Linked DNA regions of Prochlorococcus marinus XMU1404. Each later gene encodes a partner of the first gene's protein in a complex. Links are inferred from orthologs where the notes say so. Each region holds a gene or a part of one and is shown on either strand. Other genes may lie near its edges. The genes, in order: mfd and uvrA.

Region 1 (7,477 bases):
GAGCCTTGATACTTTTATTAAATCTAAGCACGAGGTAATTGGAGTAGTTAGCCAACCTGACAAGAAAAGATCTAGGGGAAATAAATTATTATCCTCACCTGTTAAAAGCTTTGCCGAGCAAGAATCTATAAAAATTTATACTCCAGCAAAAATCAGGGACAATGTACATTTTATAAATAAACTTAAATCACTATCTTGTGATTTATTTATTGTTATAGCTTACGGGAAAATATTACCCAAAGAGATATTGGAAATCCCAAAATTTGGATGTTGGAATGCACATGCTTCATTACTTCCAAGATGGCGTGGTGCAGCCCCAATCCAATGGTCCCTAATAGAAGGCGATGAATTTACTGGTGTAGGAATTATGAAAATGAATAAGGGACTAGATACTGGCGACTTATTATTGGAAGAAAAAATTAAAATTGATAATGACGATAATTTTAATACACTATCGGAAAAACTTAGTATTTTATCTGCAAAATTATTTTTAAATGCCACATCACTACTCGAAGAAAATATTTATAAAAATACTAATTATCAATTAACAAAACAAAATACTCTTGGAAGAGAAATTACTTACGCAAGAATGATTGAAAAATCAGACTTTAGAGTTGATTGGGGTAATGAGGCAATTAAAATTTCTCAAAAAATAAAAGGATTATACCCACGAGCAAATACAACTTTTAGGGGTAAGAACCTAAAAATACTTAAAATCAAAGTTTTGAGTAGTGATGAAATTAAAAATAAAAAAAACCTTTTCACGAACAATTATTCAAGACCAGGTATTATTCTTGCTGTAATAGAAAATGAAGGAATAATAATTTCAACTAAAACTGATCCTATTATTTTGTTAGAAGCAAAACTTGAAGGCAAAAACATTTCTAGCAAAAAGCAATTGATACAACAGTTAAAGCCATCAGTAGGTGAATATCTCTCAGATTAAGTTTTAGATTCTTTTTTAGAGAATCCCCAAGTGAAGGCAAAAAGAATCAAAAAATAAAAATAATAGTCTGGAAGAATAGATTCTTTAATTAACGTATTTAGTAAAAGTTTAATCCCAACTATTAAAATTGCTACGTAACCGGCTGTTTCTAATCTAGAAAATATATCCAGAAGTTTTAGAAAAATCCCCGATGTAAATCTTAAGGCTAATACTCCAATCAATGCTCCAAATATTATTAATATATATTGATCGCTGATAGCTACTGCAGTAGTGATACTGTCTATGGAAAAAGCAAAATCAGTAATTGAAAGAAGCGCTACAACCCTTAAGAACTTAAAATTATTTTTATTATTATCTGTCCCATTTTCAGCGTTTTCTATATCTGAATTTAAAAAAACATTAGAGAAGAACAAGTATATTAAATAAAAACCAGCAAAAACTCTAATAAGAATAAACTTTAGAAGAACATTAGATAAAATGATGAGAATAATTCTAAATAATAAAGATATTGTTATACCAATATTTAAGGCTCTTGACCTTAATTCTGAACTGTCGAGGGATTTAGTAAGAGAAGCTAGTGCGACAGCATTATCTGCCGATAATAATAATTCTAGAGCAATTAATATTGGTAAAAGTGTAAAAATTTCGTACCAACTGTCTACCTGATCTAGTGTGGGTATAAAAGAATTTATAGCAGCTGAATCCATTAAATATTATTCACAAACACTTTAAAATCTAATATAATGTATCGGATATTTGTAATCAAGATTGATAACTATAAATGAGTTTAAATACTTTAGTTGATTATATTTCTAACTCACAAATTACTTCTGAATTAATAAAAAGAATTTCAAAAAATAATGAATTAAATATTGTTGGTTCAAGTAGATATGCTAAATCAATAATTTTAGATAGCATCGCGAAAAAAGAGGGTAAAAATATATTATTAATTTGTCCTAATGTAGAAATTGCCTACAAATGGATTGGTTATTTTGAAAGTATAAATAATAAAGCAGTTTTATATTATCCCCCAACAGAACATCTACCATACTCATCAATTAATAAATCCAAAGAGATTGAATTTAGTCAGCTTACTGTTATATCCAAATTAATTAAAAAAGAGACAAAGGAACTTAATATTGTTATATCAACAGAGAGATCACTACAACCTCATCTAATAAATAAAAACTTATTTATTGAAAACAAATTAGATTTGCAAAAAGGGGTTCAAATCGAGATTCAAGAATTAGCAAATAAACTTACTTTGCTGGGTTATACAAAGGATAATGTCACTTCAACAGAAGGATTCTGGAGTAGGAGAGGGGAAATAATAGATATTTATCCTGTAAATAATGAGTTTCCTATAAGATTAGAATTTTTTGATAATGTAATTGAGAAAATAAGAGAATATGATCCCCACACACAGAAAACATTAGAAAGTATCAATAATATTGAAATAATACAGGCTGGATTTGATTTGCTAATAAAAGATAAGTTAAATAATTTATCTAAGAACAGTATTTTTAATTCAGAAGATATAAATAAAAATAATCTTGATCGTTATTTAGGAATAATTGAAGAAGAACCTTCAAATATAATAGATTTTATAAATAGGGATACAATTCTTGTAATTGATGAATTAGAAGATTGTAAAAAATTTGCAAATAATTGGTATCTAGATTCAGAAAGTAATTTTGATAATTGTGCTTATGAATTAAATGAGAACCTTAAAAATAATGACATAAATTTAGAAGCCATACCTAACTTGCATTTAAAGTTTGACGAAATACTAAATTCACTAGGAAATTTTAATTTAATAAAATTTTATGAATTTGAATCTAAAGTCAATATTGATAATAGGTTTTTGTTAAACGATAAAAGATTAAATTCATACTCTAAAAATATAGGAAAATTATCCAATGATATAAATAAAAATATAAAAAACAATGAAAAAGTTTGGATATTATCGGCACAGCCATTGAGAACTAGAACTTTACTTTTTGAGCACGAATGTAATACAAATTTTTTAAATAATCCCAATGATATTGATGAAGCATTTAAATCAATCAATAATTCAACTCCCTTAATTTTAAAAAATAAGAACAATTATGAAATCGAGGGTTTTTATCTTCCGATATGGAAAGTTGTCCTCATAACAGATAAAGAATTATTTTCACAACAATCTCTTTTTAATAATGTATTCATAAGAAGAAAAAAAAGAAGTGTCAATTCAAATATAAATGTGAATAAGATTAGTCCCGGTGATTTTATAGTTCATAAAAATCATGGGATAGGAAAATTTATAAAAATAGAAAAAATAAATATAACTGGAGATTCAAGAGATTATTTAGTTATTCAGTATCAAGATGGGAAAATAAGTGTTGCCGCTGATCAACTTGGTAGTGTTAACAGATATAGATCAAGCGGAAAAATAAAGCCAAAAATAAATAAATTAGGAGGGACAGAATGGGAAAGAATAAAAGATAAAAATAAGAAACAAATCAAAAAGGTTGCTGTAGATATATTAAAACTTTATGCAAAGAGAGAAAAATTAAAGGGGCACATATACCCAGAAGATGGTCCTTGGCAAGATGAATTAGAGGAATCATTCCCTTATCAACCGACCCCAGATCAAATTACTGCTGTAAAGGAAATAAAATCTGATATGGAAAGCGATAAGCCAATGGACAGGTTAGTTTGTGGAGATGTAGGATTTGGCAAAACAGAAGTTGCTGTTCGGGCTATTTTTAAGGCTATAACATCAGGCAAACAGGTAATATTACTAGCACCCACAACAATCCTAGCTCAGCAACATTGGAGAACAATAAATAATAGATTTTCACCTTACCCAATAAAAGTATCATTACTCAATAGATTCAAAACCATTAATGAAAGAAAGGAAATCTATGCTGGTTTGAAAAATAACAAAATTGATTTAGTTGTAGCAACGCACCAAATTTTAGGAAAAGAAATAGAAATTAAAAACTTAGGATTACTTGTTATTGATGAAGAACAAAGATTTGGAGTAAGGCAAAAGGAGAAAATTAAAAAAATCAAAACCAACTTAGACGTTTTAACTCTCTCGGCAACTCCAATTCCAAGAACTCTGTATATGAGCTTATCTGGACTAAGACAAATGAGCTTGCTAAATACTCCTCCTCCATCAAGAAGATCAATAAAAACATATTTATCTGAAATAGATATGGATGTTATAAGAACCGCAATTAATCAAGAACTTGATAGGGGAGGTCAAATATTTTATGTTCTTCCAAGGATTGCAGATATTGATCAAGCTATAGACAAATTAAAAAATATGTTTCCCAGCTTAAAATTTATTGTTGCTCATGGGCAAATGAACGAAACAGAGCTTGAAAATGCAATGATTGCTTTTAATAATGGAGAAGTTGATCTAATGATATGCACAACGATAATAGAAAGTGGACTAGACATCCCTAAAGTAAATACAATCATTATTGAAGATTCTCACAAATTTGGCCTTTCACAACTTTATCAACTTAGAGGAAGAGTTGGCAGAAGCGGTGTACAAGCACATGCTTGGTTATTTTATCCAAATATAAATAAAATTAATGATGCAGCAAAACAAAGATTGAAAGCGATAAAAGATTTTTCGGAACTAGGAAGTGGATACCAACTTGCAATGAAAGATATGGAAATAAGAGGTGTTGGAAGTTTATTAGGAGAAGAACAAAGTGGAAAGGTTAATGCTATGGGATATGACTTATACATTGAAATGCTCCAAGAGGCTATATCAGAAATAAGTGGACAAGAAATACCGGAAGTTAGCGACACACAAATTGATCTCCCAATAAATGCATTTATTCCTGCCACATGGATATTAAATAGGGAAGAAAAGCTAGATGCTTATAAATCTGCTACTGAATGTTCTAACAATAATGAATTGACTGAATTAGCTACCGACTGGGTTAATAGATATGGGACCTTGCCAAAACCTGTTGAGTCTTTAATTATGGTGATGAGATTAAAATTACTTTCTAAAAAATGTGGTTTTAAAAGAATTAAACTCAAAAAACCAAATATAGTTATCGAGACAAAATTAAAAATTTCTACTTTTAAAATTCTCAAAAATTCATTACCAAGTAGTGTCCACAATAAATTTAATTTTGATGAAGGGGAACAATTCTCAAAAATAACCATAAGGGGTTTAGGAGTTACTGAAATTCAAAATCAAATTGATCAATTAATGTTTTGGTTTGGGTTATTTGTAAAAGAAATAAATAATTTTGACAAGGATCTAATTATTAAAAAAGAATAAATTATTAAATAATTATTTAAAACCCGCAAAATAGTTTAATTTCGGTTAGGTTTATAAAAATTTATTTATTTATGGGAGAATATATAGACATAGGAATTCAAAGTTCTGTTTTACCATTATCGATTATTCTATCTTCTTTAATACTAGGATTCCTTGCAATATTCGGAGAAGAAACAGAAAATGATGATGATGACTCAGATTCAGGTAGTGGAGGTTTAATGCAACCAATCTGATATTACTTATAATTTACCTGTCTTGATCTTCTGTTGACTATTCTAAATATTCTATAACAGGATCCCAACAGCAAAATCAAACTAAATAATAAAGAGACAAAAATAAAAATCACCAAAAATATTTCAATGACATTGGACAAGATATCAATAAATAACATAAAAGATTTACTTAGATTATTTGGTAAATTCTGCAAAAGTTGATTCTTATTAGGTATTAAATAATTTATGTAAATTAAAAAAAGACTCAAAATAAACATCAAAGCAGATTCATAAAATAATCTTCTTTTGGATTTTCTTCGTAAACTTAATTTCTTTTTAAAAATATATTTGTCAGACTTTATTTTTAAATTTGGGATGTTTAAATCTGCCATACATCAAAGCCCAAAGAAAAAACTAATAATTATTCTTAAAAGAAAATTATCCTATACTATCGTGTTTGTTAGTGAGATGCTATATCTACTTATTTTGTATTTATTAGTTCATTTTTTTCTTTATCATCAACAGGATCATAAAAATAAATAAAAGCAGAGGAGAATAGAATTAAACAAAATATTGACATTAGAGGTGGCAGGAAGAAATTTAAAAATTTAAATTTGCTATCCAAACCAAATTTTACTTTTTTAGGAAAATTATTAAAAACAAAAGATTTTTTTAATCTAACTTTTGATGATTCATTTAACTGATCAAAACAATTTATGATGTCAGACAAAAGTGGATTGCCAATCTTTAAAATTAGTGGTTTAACATCTGGCTTAGAACTCTTGAGAACAATATTATGTAAATTGAGATTGTCAGCTTTTATATCAATTAATTTAGATTCGTATAATGGGTTTTCGTTATTTATCAGAAGATTTGAATAGATATAAAAAGCATCCATAATTAACCCTAAATGTTCAACCTTTCCTTCAATAAGCGGTTTATCAATAATGGTTAATTTCCATTGAGAAATTATTGATATTTGATCTTTATTTTCGTTATTTGATAAATCTGGCAATCCTTCTATTTCGAGACTAACTAAAGATTGATGAAATAAAATTTTATTCTGCATCATATTAACAATGGAACAACAAAGTCCTTAACTTTTGATATCCTCGATCAGAAATACAAAGGGATAAGGTAAGCAATGACTTTATAAGAATCTCATCATTCCCAGTTCGATTTAAAAGCTTTTTAACTCTCATACTATTCGTATTAAACCTCTCATTAATTAACTCTACAAATCTATTATTAAAATCATTCCAGATTATTGAATTCATTTCAGGGTCTTCTATTGATTGAAGTATCTCTCTAATGTATGGATATAAGTATCTAGACATTTCAACAGTTATTTGAATTAAGCCATCAAATTCCTTAGATTTTATATTGTTAGTCATATGTGATTTTCTCAATGGATTATTATTCCTCAGTTTCCAAATAGAAACTTTATTAGGGAAAACATCATTCAAATTAAGTTTATTCGATAAAGCATAAAGGGATTGTATACCATTCAAATCTATGGTCTCTAGGATTAATAATAATAAATCAAGCTTCTCTATAGATTGCCTTGATATGTGATTCCTTTTTGATAAAACAGTAATTGTTCTTTTTTACGATATCTGTTAATTATAACAGAATTATTTTTCCATTTTTTTGAATAAAAAAGAATATAACTCGTCAAGTTCTTCAATAGTTAGGATTCCGTAACTCCATAATAAGATTGGTAATGGAGTTTTATTTCTTATTGATAATTTAATACCAAGTTCGATTGCTGACTCTTCTAAACCTATCTCATCCATAAGATAAATTATCATATTTCTAACCAAATAATTATCCATGCCTATTACTTAATTCTTGAATAAGTGAGAGATTTAGTCATTTGATTAAGGACTAATTTTCTTATAAAAAGAAAATTATTTAAAAGTAAAAATGAAAATTTTCGTATTGGGGATAAAAAATGGTTTTTATTAGAGAATAGAAGTATCAAAGAGTCAGTTATAAACATGGTAAAGATAATATCTAAAAATC
Region 2 (6,819 bases), on another replicon or contig:
ATCCAAAAAGTTTCTTAATGGTTCTACATACATTATAAGGTCTCTTAAATTATTATTTTCATTCGTCATATTTAATTTAATTGAGCTTGGTAAGTAGTTATTTAAATTTTTTAATATTTTCAAACTTAATAAATCTATTTGATTTGTTAATCCTTCAATTATTTCATTTCTAAGAAAACCTCCTTTAGGAGAAAAGAGAAGATTTATTACTTCATCTAAAAGTTTTTCTAAATCAAGATTTGTCTGCTTCGCAGCATTAGATAGTAAATCTTCTAAACGGTCCCACTTAAATTTTTTATCATCAAAGAGCATTTCTTTTAAACTTTCTCTTAATTGTGGATCAGGATCTTCCATAAGTCTTCTCGCAAAATATGGATAAGCCGCACCTAATATTTTAAAGTTTGGATCTACGCTTAAAGCAATTCCTTCTAAAGTAAGCAATGATCTAATTATAAGTGCATAGTAAGGAGGTAATTTAAAAGGGAATTTATACATGATTCCCGACATATCATCTGTAACGCTTTTGAAATCCATTTTTGAAACCCCTTGTTCAACGGCGTTGGTAAAAACATTTTGAAATGCTGGAACTATTGGTTCTAGATTTACTTCTTCTGATAGGAATCCTAACTTTACAAAATCCTGAGATAATTTATCAAAGTTTTTATTGACCAAATGTACGACTGCTTGTATTAAGCCAGACCTAGAGTCTCTTGAAACTTCACTCATCATTCCAAAATCTAGGTAACATAATCTGCCATCTTTTAAAGCTAATAAGTTCCCAGGATGTGGGTCAGCATGAAAAAAACCATGTTCTAAAAGTTGTTCTAAACTGCATTGGACCCCAATATTAATCATTTTATCGGGATCGATTCCTAATTTTTTTACATCTTCTAAATTGGTTAATTTCGTTCCATCTATCCATTCCATTGTTAACACTCTTCTTGATGATATTTCCTTGTAAATTTTTGGAACAGCGATCATTTGGTTATGTTTATGCATATTTCTAAATTTTTCAGCATTACATGCTTCATTTAAATAATCCATTTCTTCAAATACTCTTTTACCCAATTCATCAATTAAAGCTACGAGATCACTTCTTATTAATCCAATATTATTTTTTAGCCAATAAGCAATATTTCTTACTATGTAAAGATCTAGAGTTATTTGTTCTCTTAAACCTGGTCGTTGGACTTTAACTGCAACAACTTCCTTATTCTTCAGTTTGGCTTTGTGTACTTGTCCTAACGATGCAGCAGAAATTGGCTCTTTATCAATTTCCAAGAAAAATTCATCTATTGAAGAGCCTAAATCTTCCTCTATTAATTCCATAGCTTTATCTCCTTCAAAACCTGGTAGTTGATCTTGCAGTTCAGATAATTCTTCAAGAAGAATCACTGGAATAATATCTGGTCGTGTTGATAAAGCTTGACCTGCTTTAACAAATGCTGGCCCAAGTTCAACTAATAAATTTGTTAATTCTTTTGCTCTAAACCTTGCTATCTCTTCATTTGTCAATCTACCAGTTAATTTATCCCACCCAACAGAAAATAAATAGGCAAAAATAGGTATTAGTGTTTGCCAAAGTCTTTTTAAAAGTCTTTTTGGGTTTTTTTTGTAAATTTTGGATATTGTTTCTGGATCATAATCCAGCAGTCCAGATACTTCAATAAAATCAGTAAAATCCTCTTTCATAACTTTATATATTTAAAACCTTTATTTTTTTAAAAAAGAAGTTAATTTTTTTATAAGGAAGATTTATCATGTTAATACAATTAAAGATAGAGAATATTGCCTTAATAGAGATTATAGAAATTAATTTTGAAAAAGGTTTGAACATCATTACTGGGGATTCTGGTTCAGGAAAATCACTGATTTTAGATTCCTTAAATGTTTTATTTGGTGGAACTAATATACCTTTAAAGCACTTAATACGTCCAGGAAAAGATCATTGTTCCATTGAGGCAAAATTTTCTTCTACTTTAGAAATTAAAAACTGGTTAATTAGTAATGGTTTTGAATGCAGTTCTTCAGTATTAAATATCAGAAGAAAATCTTATAAAAAAAATAATAAAGTTTTATCTAAATATAGCCTAAACAATTTATCAATTAATAAAAAATTATTAGAAGAACTTGGTCGGTTATTAATTGATTTTGCTGGTCAATCAGATACTTTTGTATTTGATTCTCAAGACAAGAGAAGATTAATTATTGATGATTTATGTTCGCAAGAATCGAGAGATAATGTTGCAAAGATTAAAAAATTGTGGTTGGAATGTGAGGTTTTAAAAAGATTAATGAATGAAAAAATAGAATCCTCTCAGAAGCAAGAAGAAACTAACTTAGTAATAAAACAAATGTTGAAGAGTTTAGAGGAAGCAAATCTAGATTCCAGTAAGGAAATCATAGAATTAGAGCAAATAGAAAAAAAACTTGTAAATAATCTCGAAATAAATAATTCAATTCAATCATCTTTAGAAAATTTAAATAATTTCAGTCATGATCAACCATCAGTTTCGTTTTTGATAAATCAATCGATAAAAAATTTAAATAGAACAGCAGATTTTGACTTAAAAATTCAAAATTTTAGAGAAAAGTTATTACATATTCAAACTTATGTTGAAGATCTGATTTTCGACTTAAACTCATATATACAAGGCATAGATAATAATGAATATAATCTTTCAGAAATACAAAAAAGATTATTTTTCTTAAAAAACTTGGAGAGAACTTTTTCATTGGATCTACCTCAATTAATTGAAAAGCGAGATAAATTAAGGACATATTTTATAAAAAATGATCAAGACAATGACATTCGTGATTTGGAAAATAAAATCAAAAATTTACAAAGTAATTTAAATTCCTTATTTTCTTCTCAATCTACTGAAAGAAAAAAAATTGCTAAAGAGTTACAAGATTCAGTAATCTCGATCTTAAGAAATCTAGGATTAGAAAATGCAAATTTTTCTATTCAATTTTCAGAATGTAAACCTTCTAGCGATGGAATTGATAATATAAATTTCTTGTTTTCTGCTAATCCTGATCAGAAGTTAGCTCCATTGTCAGATGTTATTTCTGGAGGTGAGATGTCAAGATTCTTATTAGCTATAAAATCTAGTATTTCAAAAAAACCAAATACATTCTTTTTAGATGAAATTGATAATGGTCTAAGTGGTAAATCTTTATTTTCTTTGGTTGAGCTAATAAAAAATATTTCAAAAGATCAACAGATTTTATGTATTACACATCAGCCTTTCTTAGCTGCTCGAGGATTGGCACATTTTAAAGTTATTAAAAACGTAATTAATGGAATAACTTATACCTCAATATTAAAACTAACCACAAAAAAACAAAGAAAAAATGAATTAATGGAACTCATTGGTGGAGGTTCTTCTGAACTAAATGATTATGCATCTAGACTTCTCGATCAAACTGCAGCATAAAATAGAAATAATTCTACTATAATAGTCTTTTTAAATCATAGATAGATTTAAACATGGTTAATAAAATAGATAATACTTTTGAAAGAGATAACTCAATTAACATTAGGGGAGCACGTCAGCATAATTTAAAAAATATTGACCTTTCACTACCTAGGAACAAATTTATAGTTTTTACAGGTGTGAGTGGAAGCGGAAAAAGTTCTTTGGCTTTTGATACAATTTTTGCTGAAGGTCAGAGAAGATATGTTGAGAGTCTTTCAGCATATGCAAGACAATTTTTAGGTCAAGTAGATAAACCAGATGTGGATAATATTGAGGGCTTATCACCCGCTATTTCAATTGATCAAAAATCCACAAGTCATAATCCTCGATCAACAGTTGGAACAGTAACAGAAATTCAAGATTATTTAAGGCTGTTGTTTGGTCGTGCTGGCGAGCCACATTGTCATCACTGTGGGATTCCAATAGCTCCTCAAACAATTGATGAAATGGTTGATAATATTCTTTTATTGCCAGAAGGAACAAGGTACCAATTACTGGCTCCTGTTGTAAGAGGGAAGAAAGGAACGCATACAAAATTAATAAGTGGACTTGCTGCGGAGGGCTTCGCTAGGGTAAGAATTAACGGCGAGGTAAGAGAACTTGCTGACAGTATTGAATTAGATAAAAATCAAATTCATAATATTGAAGTAGTAGTTGATAGATTAATTGCAAGAGAAGGAATACAGGAAAGATTAAATGATTCTCTACAAACTTGCCTTAAACGAGGCGATGGTTTAGCAATTGTAGAAGTTGTTCCAAAAAAAGGAGAAAACTTACCTCCTAACTTAGTTAGAGAAAAACTTTATTCAGAAAATTATGCATGTCCTGTACATGGCTCTATAGTAGATGAACTTTCTCCGAGATTATTTTCCTTTAATAGTCCATATGGGGCTTGTCCTGACTGTCATGGGATTGGATATTTAAAAAAATTTACTGCTGATAGAGTCATACCAGATAAAACATTACCTGTTTATGCTGCAATAGCCCCTTGGAGTGAAAAAGATAATACTTATTATTTCTCTTTACTTTATTCTGTAGGGCAAGCTTATGGTTTTGAATTAAAAACTCCTTGGAAAGATTTAAGTGATTTACAAAAGAAAGTCCTACTTTTGGGATCAGATAAACCAATATTAATTCAAGCTGATAGCCGCTTCAAAACTTCTAGTGGTTTTGAAAGACCTTTTGAGGGAATTTTACCAATATTAGAAAGGCAACTTAATGAATCCAATGGAGAATTAGTTAAACAAAAATTAGAAAAGTACCTAGAATTAGTACCTTGTAAGACATGTTCTGGACAAAGATTAAGACCTGAAGCTTTGGCTGTTAAACTTGGTCCATATAATATTACTGACTTAACTTCTATAAGCGTTTCGGAAACCCTATTTCACATCGAGCGAATCATGGGATTAGCTAAGACAAAGAAGGAAAATATATCTCTATCAGAAAAACAAAAGCAGATAGGTGAATTGGTTTTAAAAGAGATTCGTTTACGTTTGAAGTTTTTAATTAACGTTGGCCTAGATTATTTAACTTTAGATAGACCAGCCATGACTTTGTCTGGCGGAGAAGCTCAGCGCATTAGATTAGCTACGCAAATTGGAGCAGGCCTTACCGGCGTTTTATATGTATTAGATGAACCAAGTATTGGTTTACATCAAAGAGATAATGACAGATTACTAGAAACATTAAAAAACTTAAGAGACCTTGGTAATACTTTAGTGGTTGTTGAACATGATGAAGATACTATGAAATCAGCAGATTATTTAGTAGATATTGGTCCAGGAGCAGGCGTTTATGGTGGCGAAATAATTGCTAAGGGATCATATCAAGATGTATTGAATTCAGAGAGGTCATTAACTGGGGCTTATCTTAGTGGTAGGAAGTCTATTCCCACTCCAAAAGAACGAAGATCATCTTTTAAAAAAAGTTTAATTTTAAATAATTGTTCTAAAAATAATTTAAAAAATGTATCTGTAGAATTTCCTTTAGGAAGATTAGTTTCTGTAACAGGTGTAAGCGGTAGTGGCAAAAGTACTTTGATAAATGAATTGCTTCACCCTGCCTTATGTCATTCTTTAGGATTAAAAGTTCCTTTTCCTCAAGGTGTAAAAGAGTTAAAGGGTATAAAGGCAATTGATAAGGTTATTGTTATTGATCAATCTCCAATAGGGAGAACCCCAAGATCAAACCCTGCCACATATACAGGTGCTTTTGATCCTATAAGGCAGATATTTACTGCCACTGTTGAAGCCAAAGCAAGGGGTTATCAGGCTGGCCAATTTAGTTTTAATGTTAAAGGAGGAAGATGTGAGGCCTGTAAAGGCCAGGGAGTTAATGTTATCGAAATGAATTTTTTACCTGATGTTTATGTTCAATGTGAAGTATGTAAAGGAGCACGGTTTAATAGAGAAACTCTTCAAGTTAAATACAAAGGATTCAACATATCTGATGTTTTAGAGATGACTGTTGAACAAGCTGCAGAAACTTTTTCTGCTATACCTCAAGCTGCTGATAGACTATCTACATTAGTAGATGTTGGCTTAGGCTATGTCAAATTAGGCCAACCTGCACCTACATTATCTGGAGGAGAAGCTCAAAGAGTTAAGTTAGCTACAGAATTATCTAAAAGGGCTACTGGAAAAACTTTATATTTGATTGATGAACCAACTACAGGATTAAGTTTTTATGATGTTCATAAATTAATGGATGTTATACAACGTTTAGTAGATAAAGGTAATTCTGTAATTGTTATCGAACACAATTTAGATGTAATCAGATGTTCTGATTGGATTATTGATTTAGGACCTGATGGAGGAGATAAAGGTGGCGAAATTATTGCAGAAGGTACTCCTGAAGATGTAGCTAAACACCCCACAAGTCATACAGCAAAATATCTTAAAAAAGTTCTCAAATAAAAAATCTTTGTTGTATTTCTTTGTATTTTTAATTATCTGAGCAAAACTAAAGTTGTCTTTAAAATCGTACTACATTAGTCTGTATCTGCTTTTTTAAAAGCTTTTACATTTTAAATTTTTTAAATCATAATGCTTTCTTAATATTTTCTCTTGAAATTCATCTTATCTCTATTAAAGGCGTTTGATCTGAGGATTTGCTGAATGAGGTTTAAATTTTTACATTTACATTTACATGGCCTTATACGCGCTAAAAATCTTGAATTAGGCAGAGATGCAGATACAGGAGGGCAAACACAATACGTTTTAGAGTTAGTTAAAAGTTTGGCTAATACTTCTGATGTTGACCAAGTGGATTTAGTCACTCGTTTAATCAATGACCCTAAAGTAGACAATGAATATTCACAAGAAGAGGAATTTGTAGA

The links.
Region 2: the proteins of mfd (region 1) and uvrA are in contact, whole or in part, in a crystal structure (PDB 4DFC), measured with the Escherichia coli proteins. The link is inferred for Prochlorococcus marinus XMU1404 from one-to-one orthologs.

The regions. Positions count from the first base shown.
Region 1 is NZ_JAAORE010000002.1:284,849-292,325, forward strand. Bases 1,377-5,440 are described here. They hold mfd (transcription-repair coupling factor), read left to right. Parts: upstream 1,377-1,727; coding sequence 1,728-5,240; downstream 5,241-5,440. Other genes in these bases: HA144_RS05230 (TerC family protein), read right to left, coding at 1,377-1,653; HA144_RS05240 (hypothetical protein), read left to right, coding at 5,312-5,440. In the rest of the region: fmt (methionyl-tRNA formyltransferase), read left to right, coding at 1-946; more of HA144_RS05230, read right to left, coding at 943-1,376; more of HA144_RS05240, read left to right, coding at 5,441-5,473; HA144_RS05245 (DUF4335 domain-containing protein), read right to left, coding at 5,934-6,524; HA144_RS05250 (DUF3038 domain-containing protein), read right to left, coding at 6,526-7,050; HA144_RS05255 (DUF2949 domain-containing protein), read right to left, coding at 7,087-7,287; HA144_RS05260 (FAD-dependent monooxygenase), read right to left, coding at 7,293-7,477. UniProt on the Escherichia coli protein: Couples transcription and DNA repair by recognizing RNA polymerase (RNAP) stalled at DNA lesions. Mediates ATP-dependent release of RNAP and its truncated transcript from the DNA, and recruitment of nucleotide excision repair machinery to the damaged site.
Region 2 is NZ_JAAORE010000003.1:579,070-585,888, reverse strand. The notes cover bases 3,192-6,597. They hold uvrA (excinuclease ABC subunit UvrA), read left to right. Parts: upstream 3,192-3,493; coding sequence 3,494-6,397; downstream 6,398-6,597. Other genes in these bases: HA144_RS09465 (AAA family ATPase), read left to right, coding at 3,192-3,440. Also shown: HA144_RS09470 (ABC1 kinase family protein), read right to left, coding at 1-1,692; more of HA144_RS09465, read left to right, coding at 1,761-3,191; HA144_RS09455 (glycosyltransferase), read left to right, coding at 6,599-6,819. UniProt on the Escherichia coli protein: The UvrABC repair system catalyzes the recognition and processing of DNA lesions. UvrA is an ATPase and a DNA-binding protein. A damage recognition complex composed of 2 UvrA and 2 UvrB subunits scans DNA for abnormalities.